2 regions of the Epilithonimonas pallida genome follow, and region 1 is predicted to be linked to the other one. Evidence: riboswitches for the same ligand, from Rfam matches in the RefSeq annotation. Region 1 holds a riboswitch; the other holds the start of a gene.
The links. Region 1 has a riboswitch for S-adenosylmethionine ahead of QOL71_RS05880 (alpha/beta fold hydrolase). Riboswitches for the same ligand answer to the same signal wherever they lie in the genome.

Region 1 (6,129 bases):
GCCGAAAACTTATTGCTCCAAATTTTTTCTATTCTGTTAATCCAAAGCTTGTTTCAAATCGCTAATAATATCATCAATATTTTCCAGTCCAACAGAGCAACGTACCAACCCGGCAGTAATTCCAACTTCGTTTCTTTCCTCATCGGAAAGTTTGGAATGCGTTGTGGAAGCCGGATGCGTAACAATCGTTCTCGTATCTCCCAAGTTTGCGGAAAGAGAACACATTTTAATTCTGTTTAGGAAATTTCTACCGCCCTCGATACCGCCTTTGATTTCGAAAGCGACGATGTTTCCGCCTAATTTCATTTGTTTTTTTGCGATTTCGTAGCTTGGATGGGATTTTAAGAACGGATATTTTACCAATTCTACATTGGGATGATTTTCCAGAAACTCAGCCACTTTCAATGCGTTTTCGCAATGTTTCTCTACCCGAATCGCCAAAGTTTCCAGACTTTTGCTCAAAACCCAGGCATTGAATGGCGACATCGCCGGACCTGTGTTCCTTGCAAACAGATAAATCTCACGAATCAAATCTGCTTTTCCAACCGCAACACCGCCTAGAACCCGCCCTTGACCGTCAATCAATTTCGTTGCTGAATGAACCACCAAATCTGCCCCGTATTTAATCGGTTGCTGCAAGTAAGGTGTTGCAAAACAGTTGTCAACGATGAAAATCAGGTTATGTTTTTTTGCAATCTGTCCGAAAAATTCCAAATCCAAAACTTCAATTGCGGGATTTGTTGGTGTTTCCAGGTACAAGATTTTTGTATTCGGTTGGATATATTGTTCTACGTTTTCCGCATCTTCTGCTTTGAAATAAGATGTTTCAATATTCCATTTTGGAAAATATTTTGTGAATAATGTGTGAGTAGAACCAAATACCGACTGACAACTCACAATATGGTCGCCCGCATCAAGCAACGCTGCAAATGTTGAATAAATCGCCGCCATTCCTGTTGCAAAAGCGTAACCGGATTCTGCACCTTCCATTTTTGTGATTTTATCAACAAATTCGGTGACGTTGGGATTACTGAAACGGCTGTAAAGATTTTTGTCTTTTTCTTCTGCAAAACTCGCACGCATATCTTCCGCATCTTCAAATACGAAGCTTGACGTGAGATATAACGGCGTGGAATGTTCGTCAAACTGAGTTCTCTCGGTTTGAGTTCTTATGGCTAGAGTTTCAAAATTTTCACTCATATTATTATCTTTAATTATTATCTTTAATTGTACTCTGTACAAAATTTATTTTGTTTCACTTAATCTTAAAATATCTCCGAAAACGCCTCTGGCAGTCACCTTGGCTCCGGCTCCGGCTCCCATAATGACAATTGGATTCTCGCCATAACTTTCTGTGTAGATTTCGAAAATAGAATCGGAACCTTTAAGTTGTCCTAATGCCGAATTGGCTGGCACGGAAATTAATTTGACATCCAGCTCTCCTTTTTCTTTTTGTAAATCGCCGTGCAAATCGCCGACATATCTTAACACGTGGTCTGGTTGCTGATTTTCTTTGATGCTTTGATATTCATCGTTTAATTCTTCCAATCTTGAAAGGAATTCTTCTTTGGAAACTGACAGCAGAGTTTCCGGAACAAGATTCTGAATATTGATGTCATCAAATTCATTAATCAAATCCAGCTCTCTTGCCAGAATCAACAATTTTCTTGCGACATCATTTCCAGATAAATCTTCGCGTGGGTCCGGTTCGGTAAAACCTTTTTCCAGAGCTTCGTTGATAATGGTTGAGAATTTATCGTTACGAAGCGAAAAATTATTGAAAACATAACTTAATGTTCCGGAAAAAACACCTTTGATTCTCGTGATATTTTCTCCTGAAAGATGCAATAATTTAATTGTATCAATTAGAGGTAAACCAGCACCAACATTGGTTTCATAGAGGTATTTCTTTTTATTTTTTTCTAATAATTTCCTGAAATTTCGATATTCTGAGATGGGTAGTGTGTTATAGATTTTGTTGGAACCCACGACATCAAATCCATTCTCCACAAAAACCGGATAACTTTTCACAAAATCCTTACTCGCTGTATTATCTACCATCACCAAATTTTCCAAATGATGTTCATTTACAAAATCTACCAAAGACTGGACACTGGATTCTGTTTGAGAATATTTAATTTTCTGTCTCCAATCGCTTCCGAAACCTGCTTTGTTGAAAGCTACTTTCCTGGAATTGGCAATTGCAACGATTTTCAAATCCACTCTTTTACGATTCAGAATATCATAAGCTGAATCCAGAATCTGCTCAACCAAAGTTCCGCCAACATTACCGTGACCAATTAACGCAAGATGAACGGTTTTCGGTTTTCCGTAGATTTCGGTTTCGATGATATTTTTTGTGATTTCGGTCTGATTTCCGGTTACTACAATGTTGACTCTTCCGGCAGAAGCGATTTGACTCAACAACAAAGGGAAAATTTTATTTCTCTGAAGCTCTGATAAAATCTTGTTATAATTATCCGAAACAAATCCGATCACACTAAGATTTTCAATACTATAAATATTGCTAACGTGACCTTCGGCTTTTTCTTTTTCAAATTCTTTTTTCAAAACATCCACTGCATCCTGCGCATCATCTTCATCGACCAAGACAGAAATTCCGTTTTCAATCGCTTGCTGGGAAATTACACCAACGCTGATTCCGCCTCCATTCAAAGCATTAAAAATACGTGAATCCACGCCGATTTGTCCAAGGAAATCTTTTCCTTCGAAATTCACTAAAGCTTTGTTTCTATAAATATTAATTGCGTTCTTGTCTGTCATCAGTTCAAAAAAATAGGTTTTAAAATTGTGTTCAGTTGTTGGTATTCCATCAGGAAAGCGTCGTGTCCGTGAATAGATTTTATTTCGTGATACTGAACATTTCTGTTTTTATTTAGTAAAAAATCGTAAGTATTCTTAATTTCAAAAGCGGGATAAAAAAGGTCCGAATCTACTGCTACTAAATGGATCTCTGCATTGATATTTTCCAATTCATTTTGCTTTCCATTAATGTTCATCAGAAGATGATTAACGAGTTTGTAAGCCTTTAAACTAAACCTTTCGTTTAATCGTTTTCCGTGAAAATTGAGCCAGTCGTGAGATTTCAGAATTTTCTTTTCGGAATCGATTTCCCGGTTGAATCTTGAGTTAAGTGATTCCGGTGTTCTGTAGCATAACATGGCGTGAACTCTGGCTTTTTCAAGAGGCTTATCTTCTGATTCTAACAAGAATTTCTGAACCAGACATTGAGAATGCAACCAATCCGACGTTTTGAAATCTGTCGCAACCGGGATGAATTTTTCGACTAAATTATTGTCTAAAGCCAGCATTTCCCAACCGATTGAGCCTCCAATTGAGCCTCCAACCAAAGCGAATAAGTTTTTGACTTTAAGTTTTTGCAATCCTTGCAGAAAAACCGATGCAATATCCTGAACTGTGAAATCTTCATAATTATCAATGAAAAATCCGTCAAAACCATTGCCTGGAATATTGAAACAAATTACTGTGAATCGGTTTGTATCAATTAATTTTCCTTCTCCAACCAAAGATTTCCACCAACCATTTTCGCCGGCAACATCAGAGTTTCCTGTCAAAGCGTGATTGATCAAAACAACGGGAGCCGAATACAGTTCTTTTCCGAAAAGCTGATAGCTTAACGGGATATCGAGAACTTTTCCGTTCTGAGTTTCGAAGTGTTGAATGTTGATATGTTGTAGCTTTTTTTCCAATTTTGTCTTGTAAAAAATTGAAAATGCTACAGGAAATGTAGAATAAATGTCTAGGTTATCTTTTCTGCCATTGCAGATAGAATTTAGCACCTTCTTCGTTCCCGAAGGGTTGCCAAGGTTTCACAGAGTCTAATCTCTCCACCTTTCTCGATAACATTTTCAATATGTGAATGAACAAATCTGGGCGCAAAGATAGATAAGAAATTGTTATTTTTCCAAATAAACTGAAAAAAGTCAGTATAAATTTTTTATTAACAATCCAATTTAAGAAATTTATAACAGCAATTGTGTACAATATTTGCTTAACCAACTTCACCAAAAAAATAAACAATGAACATTAATCTTAATAAACAAGTTGCTATTGTTACAGGTTCCAGCAGCGGAATAGGAAAAGGAATCGCTATCAGTCTGGCAAAATCCGGGGCCATTGTTATCGTGAATCATTCATCGGAACATTCTCGTCCGGAAGCTGAAGATACCCTGAAAACCATTGAGGAAAACGGTGGCGAAGGATTGATTATTCAATGTGATGTGAGTAAGGAAGACCAAGTTTTGGCGATGTTTCAAACGACTATTAATCAATACGGAACCGTTGATATTCTCATTAATAATGCCGGTTTACAGCAAGACGCAGCCTTTGTTGATATGACTCTGGAACAATGGCAAAAAGTGATTGATGTAAATCTTACAGGACAATTTCTTTGTTCGCGGGAAGCGATTAAAGAATTCTTAAAACGCGGAATGACCGATAAATCCAAAGCATTGGGAAAAATCATCAACATCAGCAGTGTTCACGAAACAATCCCTTGGGCCGGACACGCTAATTATGCTTCCAGCAAAGGAGCGCTTAGAATGCTGATGCAAACGCTGGCACAGGAATATGGGAAACAAAAAATCCGTGTGAATAATATTTGTCCCGGTGCTATCCAAACACCAATCAACAAATCGGCTTGGGATAATGAAAAATCTCTTGATGCACTAATGACGCTGATTCCGTATGACAGAATCGGGCAACCGGAAGATATTGGGAATTTAGCCGTATTTTTGGCAAGTGATTATTCGGATTATATTACCGGTGCGAGTATCTATGTGGATGGCGGAATGACAACGCTGGAAAGTTTTGCGGATAACGGATAATTAATTGTTAATGATGAATATAAATTATTAATGGTTTTTAATTCGTTGAAAGAAGTGAGAATCTTCAACATAGCCCCGATGGGAACGGCATCCTTTTTTGTTTTTTTTTAGATTCTTCGATAAGCTCAGAATGACAAATGTTGTAAAAAAACAAAAAAGATATAGTGGAGAGCGGGTTGGGATGTTCTAGCAAAGATACAACCGTGTTGCTCCTAATAAAAAGAATAATTATTGTCAAAAAATAATTAGAAAAATGAATGAAGAAGAAAAATTAAAAAATCCGAATTGGAAAAAGTGGGGACCTTACGTGAGCCACCGCCAATGGGGAAATGTACGCGAAGATTACAGTACCAACGGCGATGCTTGGGGATTTACCGGTCATGATACAGCGGAAGCCTGGACCTACCGATGGGCTGAGGAAGGCATCGCAGGAATCTCTGATGAGAAACAGCAATTGTGCTTTGCGCTTTCTTTTTGGAATAAAAATGATTGCAGAGTCAAGGAACGTTTTTTCGGATTGAGCAATTATCAGGGAAATCACGGTGAAGATATCAAGGAAATCTTTTATTATCTCGATAACACGCCTTCTCATAGCTATATGAAGATGGTTTACAAATACCCCATCAATGCGTTTCCGTACGATGACCTCATCAATACAAATGCACAACGCTCCAACAAAGACCCGGAATATGAAATCATTGACACAGGAATCTTCGACAATGATGAATATTTTGACATCTTTATTGAATATGCAAAAGCCGGCGAAGACGATTTTTTAATAAGGGTCGATGTCCATAACAGAAGTAATAAATCTGCGCCAATCGTGGTTTTGCCAACAGTCTGGTACAGAAATAACTGGATGTGGGGTTATAATGATTACAAAGGGCAACTCGGTTTTTCTAAACAAGGCGAAATAGATGTTCATCATAATAGTCTTAGTATAAAGAAATTATATTCCAGAAACAGAAATGTGGATGCGTTGTTTTGTGAAAATGAAACGAATCGCGCAAGGTTATTCAATCTTCCGAAAACAGAAGGTTTTTTCAAGGATGGAATTAATCAATATATAACGAAAGGGCTTGATACAGTTAATCCGTCCAAAACTGGAACAAAAGCATCTCTTCATTGTGAAGAAATCATAGAAGCGAACAGCAATAAGGTTTTCGAATTCCGATTGTCGCCCCATATTATGGAGGATGCGTTCTGGGATTTTGATGAAATTGTTTCGAGACGAAAACAAGAAGCCGACGAATTTTACGCC
Region 2 (6,129 bases), on a different contig from region 1:
AACGGACACACCGCAAAAGCAGTGGCAACAGAACTTGGAATCACAAACTTCAAAGCCAATTGTCTTCCGGAAGATAAAATGAACGAAATCAAAAAACTTCAAAATGAAGGGAAAATCGTAGCAATGACAGGAGACGGAATCAATGATGCACCGGCTTTGGCTCAATCCAATATCGGAATTGCAATGGGAACGGGAACAGATGCAGCAATTGAAAGTGCTGAAATCACACTATTAAAAGGCGACATTCTTGGAGTTGCAAAATCAAAAATCCTAAGTGAAAAACTGCTTAAAAACATTAAAGAAAATTTATTCTTTGCTTTTATTTATAATGTTTTAGGAATTCCGTTAGCTGCTGGTCTGCTCTATCCTTTCTTCGGAATTTTGTTAAGCCCAATGATTGCGGCGGCGGCGATGAGCTTCAGTTCTGTTTCCGTCATTCTGAATTCTTTGAGGTTGAATAATGCGAAACTGGATATTTAAGTTAAACACAAAGGCACGAAGCCCAATTTATTTTCGAAAATGTTTTAAGATTTTTATTTTTAATGATGAAATGCTTTGTGCTCTAAAGCTTAACTTATATTTTTTGTCCTTGTGTTAAACAAAAAAAGGCATCTGGAAAATTCCAGATGCCATTCAAAACAAAATAAAAACCTTAAAAAAATTTCATGTTAAAAAGAAACGGTCAACTTGCTAAACACATATCTGCCGTTCTGTCCGAACTGTGATGTTGATCTAGAATAGATAAATTGATCATTATTCGTAGAACTTGTCACATTTTTAGTCGGATAAATATCAAATAAATTGTTTGTTCCAATAGTTAAATTAAAATTCTTGTTGATATCGTAACCTATAGACAAATCGGTAATAATCTTATCTGAAATTAATTGATGTTCGTAAGCATTTCCATTGATACCATCTGCACCATAAACTTTTCCGTAGTAAGTATTTCTCAGATAGAAATTGAAATCATTCCATTTTAAATTATTAGACAAACTCGCTTTCACCTTTGGAACCGAGTCCTCTAGATAAACTCTTGATTTCTCTCCGAAATAGGTGTTTTCCAACCCTGCATTCTTCAACAAATCGGAAGCGTGAATATCGCCGACTTTTTTGGTTCTATTAAAATTGATGGCAAAATCGTTATTCAATTTTATAGCGCCAGTTCTGTAATTATGACTGATGACCACATCCAGACCTTTTGTTTCTGTATCAATAGAGTTGGCAAAAAACTGAGCAGCATTAACATTAGCAGCATCCATCGCATCCCGAACCGGGCCAAGATTCGGATTATTTTGAATTTGTAAATCCGTAGGTCTTGAAAATTGGTCGGTTAAAGCAATTCTATCATCGATTCTGATAAAATACGCATCTGCAGTAATATTCAAATTCAAAGCCGGGATTTTATATGTAAAACCAGTGCTTACGGATTTAGAAGTTTCTTGTTTTAATTTATTGATTCCCAACCCTGTTGCAATGGTTGAGTCATTACTGAAAGTTCCAACTTCTACCAATTGCGGCAGATTACTTCCAGGAAGAGACGTAAATAATGTTGATGTTGTATTGTAATAAATCTGATGTATAGACGGCGCTCTGAAGCCTGTGGAACCTGCAAATCGGAAATTAAGATCATCCGTTAATTTGATTCTTGACGCCAGTTTGTAATTGAAAGTCGAACCAAAATCCGAATAATCCTCGTAACGAACCGCTGCATCTACCAAAAGCCAATTGGTAAAATTGAATTCCAGATCAGCATAAGCCGCATAAGCATTTCTGTTTTTGTCAGTTCTGTTAGCTTCCCGGAAACCTGCAAAAACCTGAGAACTTCCCGGCAATGCTGCACCAAAAAAGTCGGTTGGTTTATCAGAACTTGATGTTGTCGGTGTCTGTGGATTACCATAAATATCGTAAGCCGTGTAAGAAGCTTCTTCACCTGGATTTTCTTTAAAATTCTCGTGACGCTGCTCTGCTCCGAAAGCGACATTCAGACCTTCAAAAACATCAAATTGTTTGCTGAAATCCAAATTAATTGTATTCTGCAAAAATTGCAATCCACCGGCGTTGAAGGAACTTGGAGAATTGAATCTCAAACTTGTATTCCCCGTATTTTCAATCGTATAATCAAAACTGTTCTGCCCGAAGGTGTTACTGAAGTCCACATTCCAGCCGTTCCATTTTCCTTTGATTCCGGCAGACAAAGATACATCCTGAATCTTGGTATGAATCTCCGGCAAATAACCATCGATATACAATCCGGTAAACGTTCTTGCCTGTGTCGGTCTCCTGTAAAATCCACCTGACGCACCATCTCTAATGGAATAACCACCGAAAGTGTAGACTTTCCAATCGTCATTTAACGGTACTTCTATATTTGCAAACAGCTGATGATTGTTCAGTTTCGATTGCCCAACCTGTTGGTTAAAATCTTTTCTGGTTTGACCTCTGTATGCCAACTCCTGATCTGTTAAATAGTTTAACTGATCTGTCGTAAATGCTGATGTTTTAAGAACATTTTGCAAAGCCGTTATGCTATTTGCAGACTGGATGTTAGACTGAAGATTTGGAGAAATCGAATTAAAATAACTAATACCTTGCGCATATTGATGGATCAGATTGACGAAATCCTGTTCACCAGCCGTTCCTTTCAGATTATTGATGTTATTGAAATAAGAAGAAAGATTCACGCCATTTTCCGCAGCTCTTTTTTCGATGGCATTATAAGCATTATATATTGGAGCGCTTTCTGTTCCGGCTCTTCTGGTCGGATCACGAAACTGCGAAGACCACGTAATATTATAAAAACCTCCTCTTTTTCCAATTTTGTTTCCATAATTCAAATCTAATTGAAATTGCTGTCCATCATAATTTCCCGTGTGGTCATTGGCTGCAGGCGTGAGATAACCTCCATAATTCAGTTGGCCTGTCAGTTTTCCTGTATCTCTTTTCAATTGCAGGTTCATAACTCCGGCAATGGCATCAGAACCATACTGAGCCGAAGCGCCATCTCTCAAAACTTCAATTCTGCTCAAAGCAAAAGCCGGAATGGCATTAAGATCCGTTCCCACTGTTCCTCTTCCCGGCGTCCCGTTCACATTGACAAGTGCTGAGGTGTGTCTTCTTTTTCCATTCACCAAAACCAGAGTCTGGTCTGGACCCAAACCTCTTAACTGAGCAGGATCAAGATGGTCAGAACCGTCTGCATTGGTTTGTATGGTTGATGTAAATGATGGTGCAATCGTATTAAGGATCTGATTAATATTAGTTTGAGGCAAAGATTGTTGAATATCTTTCAGGTTGAAAACATCCACAGGAACCGGGCTGTCCGCTTTGGAACGTCCACCGCTTCTGGAACCAACTAAAACCACTTCTTCAATTTGTTTATCAGAAGTAGAATCTTTCACAGGCTTTGTTTCCTGAGCCTGAGTTAAATAAATTCCTGAAAAGAAAACAACTGCAGTAGACAACACAGCTTTTCTTCCGGATCTGTTCATAGTTTTTTGAATCATATCTTTAAATTTTACGTTTTATATAAAAAAGAAAACTTCTCCCAGACAAGTCTGAAAGAAGTTATATTGAGACGGCATCACAACCGTAATTAACATTTTCAACTTATCTTTCCTTTTTTCAAAGGCTGAATGTAACACCTTACCAAATCGGCAGGTTGTCAAGACTTCAATGGGCCAGTTCCCTCGGTCTTTCTTAATAAGTATGACAGCAATTCATTATCACGAGGCAAAAGTATTAACTAAAATCATTATATCATACTATTTTGGTATGATAAATATCATATTCGATTTTTATGACTCAAAAAAGTATTGATAAACTGCTATTTGGCACAAAAATTATTTTTAAATTTTCATGAAAAGTTCTAAACAGAAATATCATATTGGTTGCTCCGGATTCTATAATACAGATTGGAAAGGCTCACTATACCCTGAAGATTCTCAGAATAAAGATTTTCTGAAATTATATTCCAAAACATATAATACGGTAGAAATCAACAGTACATTTTACAGAAAGCCAACAGCAAAAACACTTAAAAAATGGAATGATGAAACGCCAGATGATTTTAAATTCTTTATTAAAATCCCCAAAGCTATTTCCCATTTCGGTTATTCGGAAAGTAAAAAAGATGAATGTTCAGATTTTTGTAAACTGATTGATGAAAATATGGGACACAAATTAGCCGGATTTCTGATTCAATTTCCATCATCTTTTCATTGCACAGAAAACAACATCAACTGGCTCAATAAAACTTTACCTGGCGAGTTTCTAGTTGCAGTTGAGTTCAGACATCAATCCTGGTGGAATGATGAAATTTTCAATTTATTCAAGAAATATCAATGGATTTTTTGCGGCGTTAGTTTTCCCGGAAAAATCCCTGAAGATGTGATTATTACAAATTCCAAAATCGGATATTATCGTCTGCATGGAAAACCGACACTATACAAATCGCCTTATTCGGAAGAATTTCTTGATAATCTCGCACAAGAAATCAGTAATACCAATCAAGAGTTTTACATCTATTTTAATAACACCTGGGGAACTTCTGCAATAGAAAATTCATTATATTTAAAGAAAATTCTTGAATAAGTTGAAAAAATTAGTGGTGTTATCAGGAGCGGGAATTTCTGCCGAAAGTGGGATTAAAACCTTCAGAGATTACAACGGACTTTGGGAAAATTATCGCATCGAAGATGTTGCATCACCCGAAGGCTTTGCAAGAAATCCTAAGTTGGTACTGGATTTTTATAATGCCAGGCGAAGACAATTGAAAGAAGTAGAACCCAACGAAGCACACAAAATTTTAGCCGAACTGGAAAACCATTTTGACGTTCATATCATCACACAAAATGTAGATGACTTGCACGAACGCGGCGGCTCTACAAAGATCATACATCTTCATGGTGAACTCAGAAAAGCAAGATCTTCTTCGGATGAAAATGAAATCCTGGATTGGGAAGAAGACATAATTATTGGTAATTTACATTCCGATGGCTCGCAACTTCGTCCACATATCGTCTGGTTTGGAGAAATGGTTCCGGAAATGGACAATGCAATTAAAATCGCTTCAGAAGCGGATTTATTTTTGGTTATAGGAACATCTATGCAAGTTTACCCGGCCGCTTCGGTTATTAGATATGCGCCGCGGCATTGCGAGATTTTTGTCATCGATCCCAATCTTGAAAACCCCAACTCTTTTACAAAAAATGAGAATTATATTAAATCCTCTGCAACGGAAGGCATGAAACAACTGAAAGAAATATTAATCAAAAAATATACATAAAACTACAAAAGACACAATTCTTTTGATAAGATAAATCCTTAAAGAAAAATAACTTACTAAAAGTTTATTTTAATTAACTTAATAATTTAAAATTCTTCTTTTGTAACTTTTGTGGTTAATCAATAAAAAAATATAGGTAATGCAGATAGAAATCAGAAAATTAAGCATTGACGATTACGACGAATTGACAGAAGCAATGCAGAAAGCCTATCCGGAGATTGATGACAATGTCTGGAGCAAGCGTAACATCCAGAAGCTGACTTCAATTTTCGCAGAAGGTCAGATCTGTATTTTAGTGGACGGAAAATTAGCCGCAGCGGCATTATCAATCATTGTTCAATACGAACTGTTCGGAGACCAGCATACTTATAACGAGATCACCGGCAATGAAACATTTAATACCCACAGCAACAACGCGAATGTTCTTTACGGAATCGAAGTTTTTGTCGACCCGGAATTCCGTGCGTTAAGATTAGGACGACGATTGTATGATGCCAGAAAAGAATTGTGCGAAATCCTTAATCTCAAATCCATCATCATTGGCGGAAGAATCCCGAATTACCATCTTTACAGCAAAGAATTATCACCAAGACAATATATAACCAAAGTCAGGAATAAGGAAATCTATGATCCGGTTCTGAGTTTCCAGATCGGGAATAATTTTTCGCCGGTCAAAATCCTGAAAGGTTATCTGAAAGGCGATTCTGAGTCGGAAGAATATGCAGTCCTTTTACAATGGAATAATATCTATTACACTGCAAAGAAGAACACGATGCAGGACAGTGTTATTCGCTTGGGATTAATTCAGTGGCAGATGCGGTCTTTGAAAAATCTGGAAGATTTCT

Region 2: linked by a shared signal. The riboswitch ahead of QOL71_RS16690 (TonB-dependent receptor plug domain-containing protein) and the one ahead of QOL71_RS05880 (alpha/beta fold hydrolase) in region 1 are both predicted to bind S-adenosylmethionine.

What each region holds. Positions count from the first base shown of each region.
Region 1 is NZ_FXUO01000002.1:588,202-594,330, reverse strand. It holds gene QOL71_RS05890 (O-succinylhomoserine sulfhydrylase) at 37-1,200, opposite strand; gene QOL71_RS05885 (ACT domain-containing protein) at 1,246-2,784, opposite strand; gene QOL71_RS05880 (alpha/beta fold hydrolase) at 2,784-3,731, opposite strand; SAM riboswitch class I at 3,784-3,888, opposite strand; gene QOL71_RS05875 (glucose 1-dehydrogenase) at 4,062-4,868, shown strand; gene QOL71_RS05870 (MGH1-like glycoside hydrolase domain-containing protein) at 5,122-6,129, shown strand, end outside.
Region 2 is NZ_FXUO01000011.1:15,413-21,541, reverse strand. It holds gene QOL71_RS16695 (copper-transporting P-type ATPase) at 1-480, shown strand, start outside; gene QOL71_RS16690 (TonB-dependent receptor plug domain-containing protein) at 669-3,488, opposite strand; SAM riboswitch class I at 3,604-3,706, opposite strand; gene QOL71_RS16685 (DUF72 domain-containing protein) at 3,856-4,590, shown strand; gene QOL71_RS16680 (SIR2 family NAD-dependent protein deacylase) at 4,592-5,284, shown strand; gene QOL71_RS16675 (carbon-nitrogen hydrolase family protein) at 5,424-6,129, shown strand, end outside.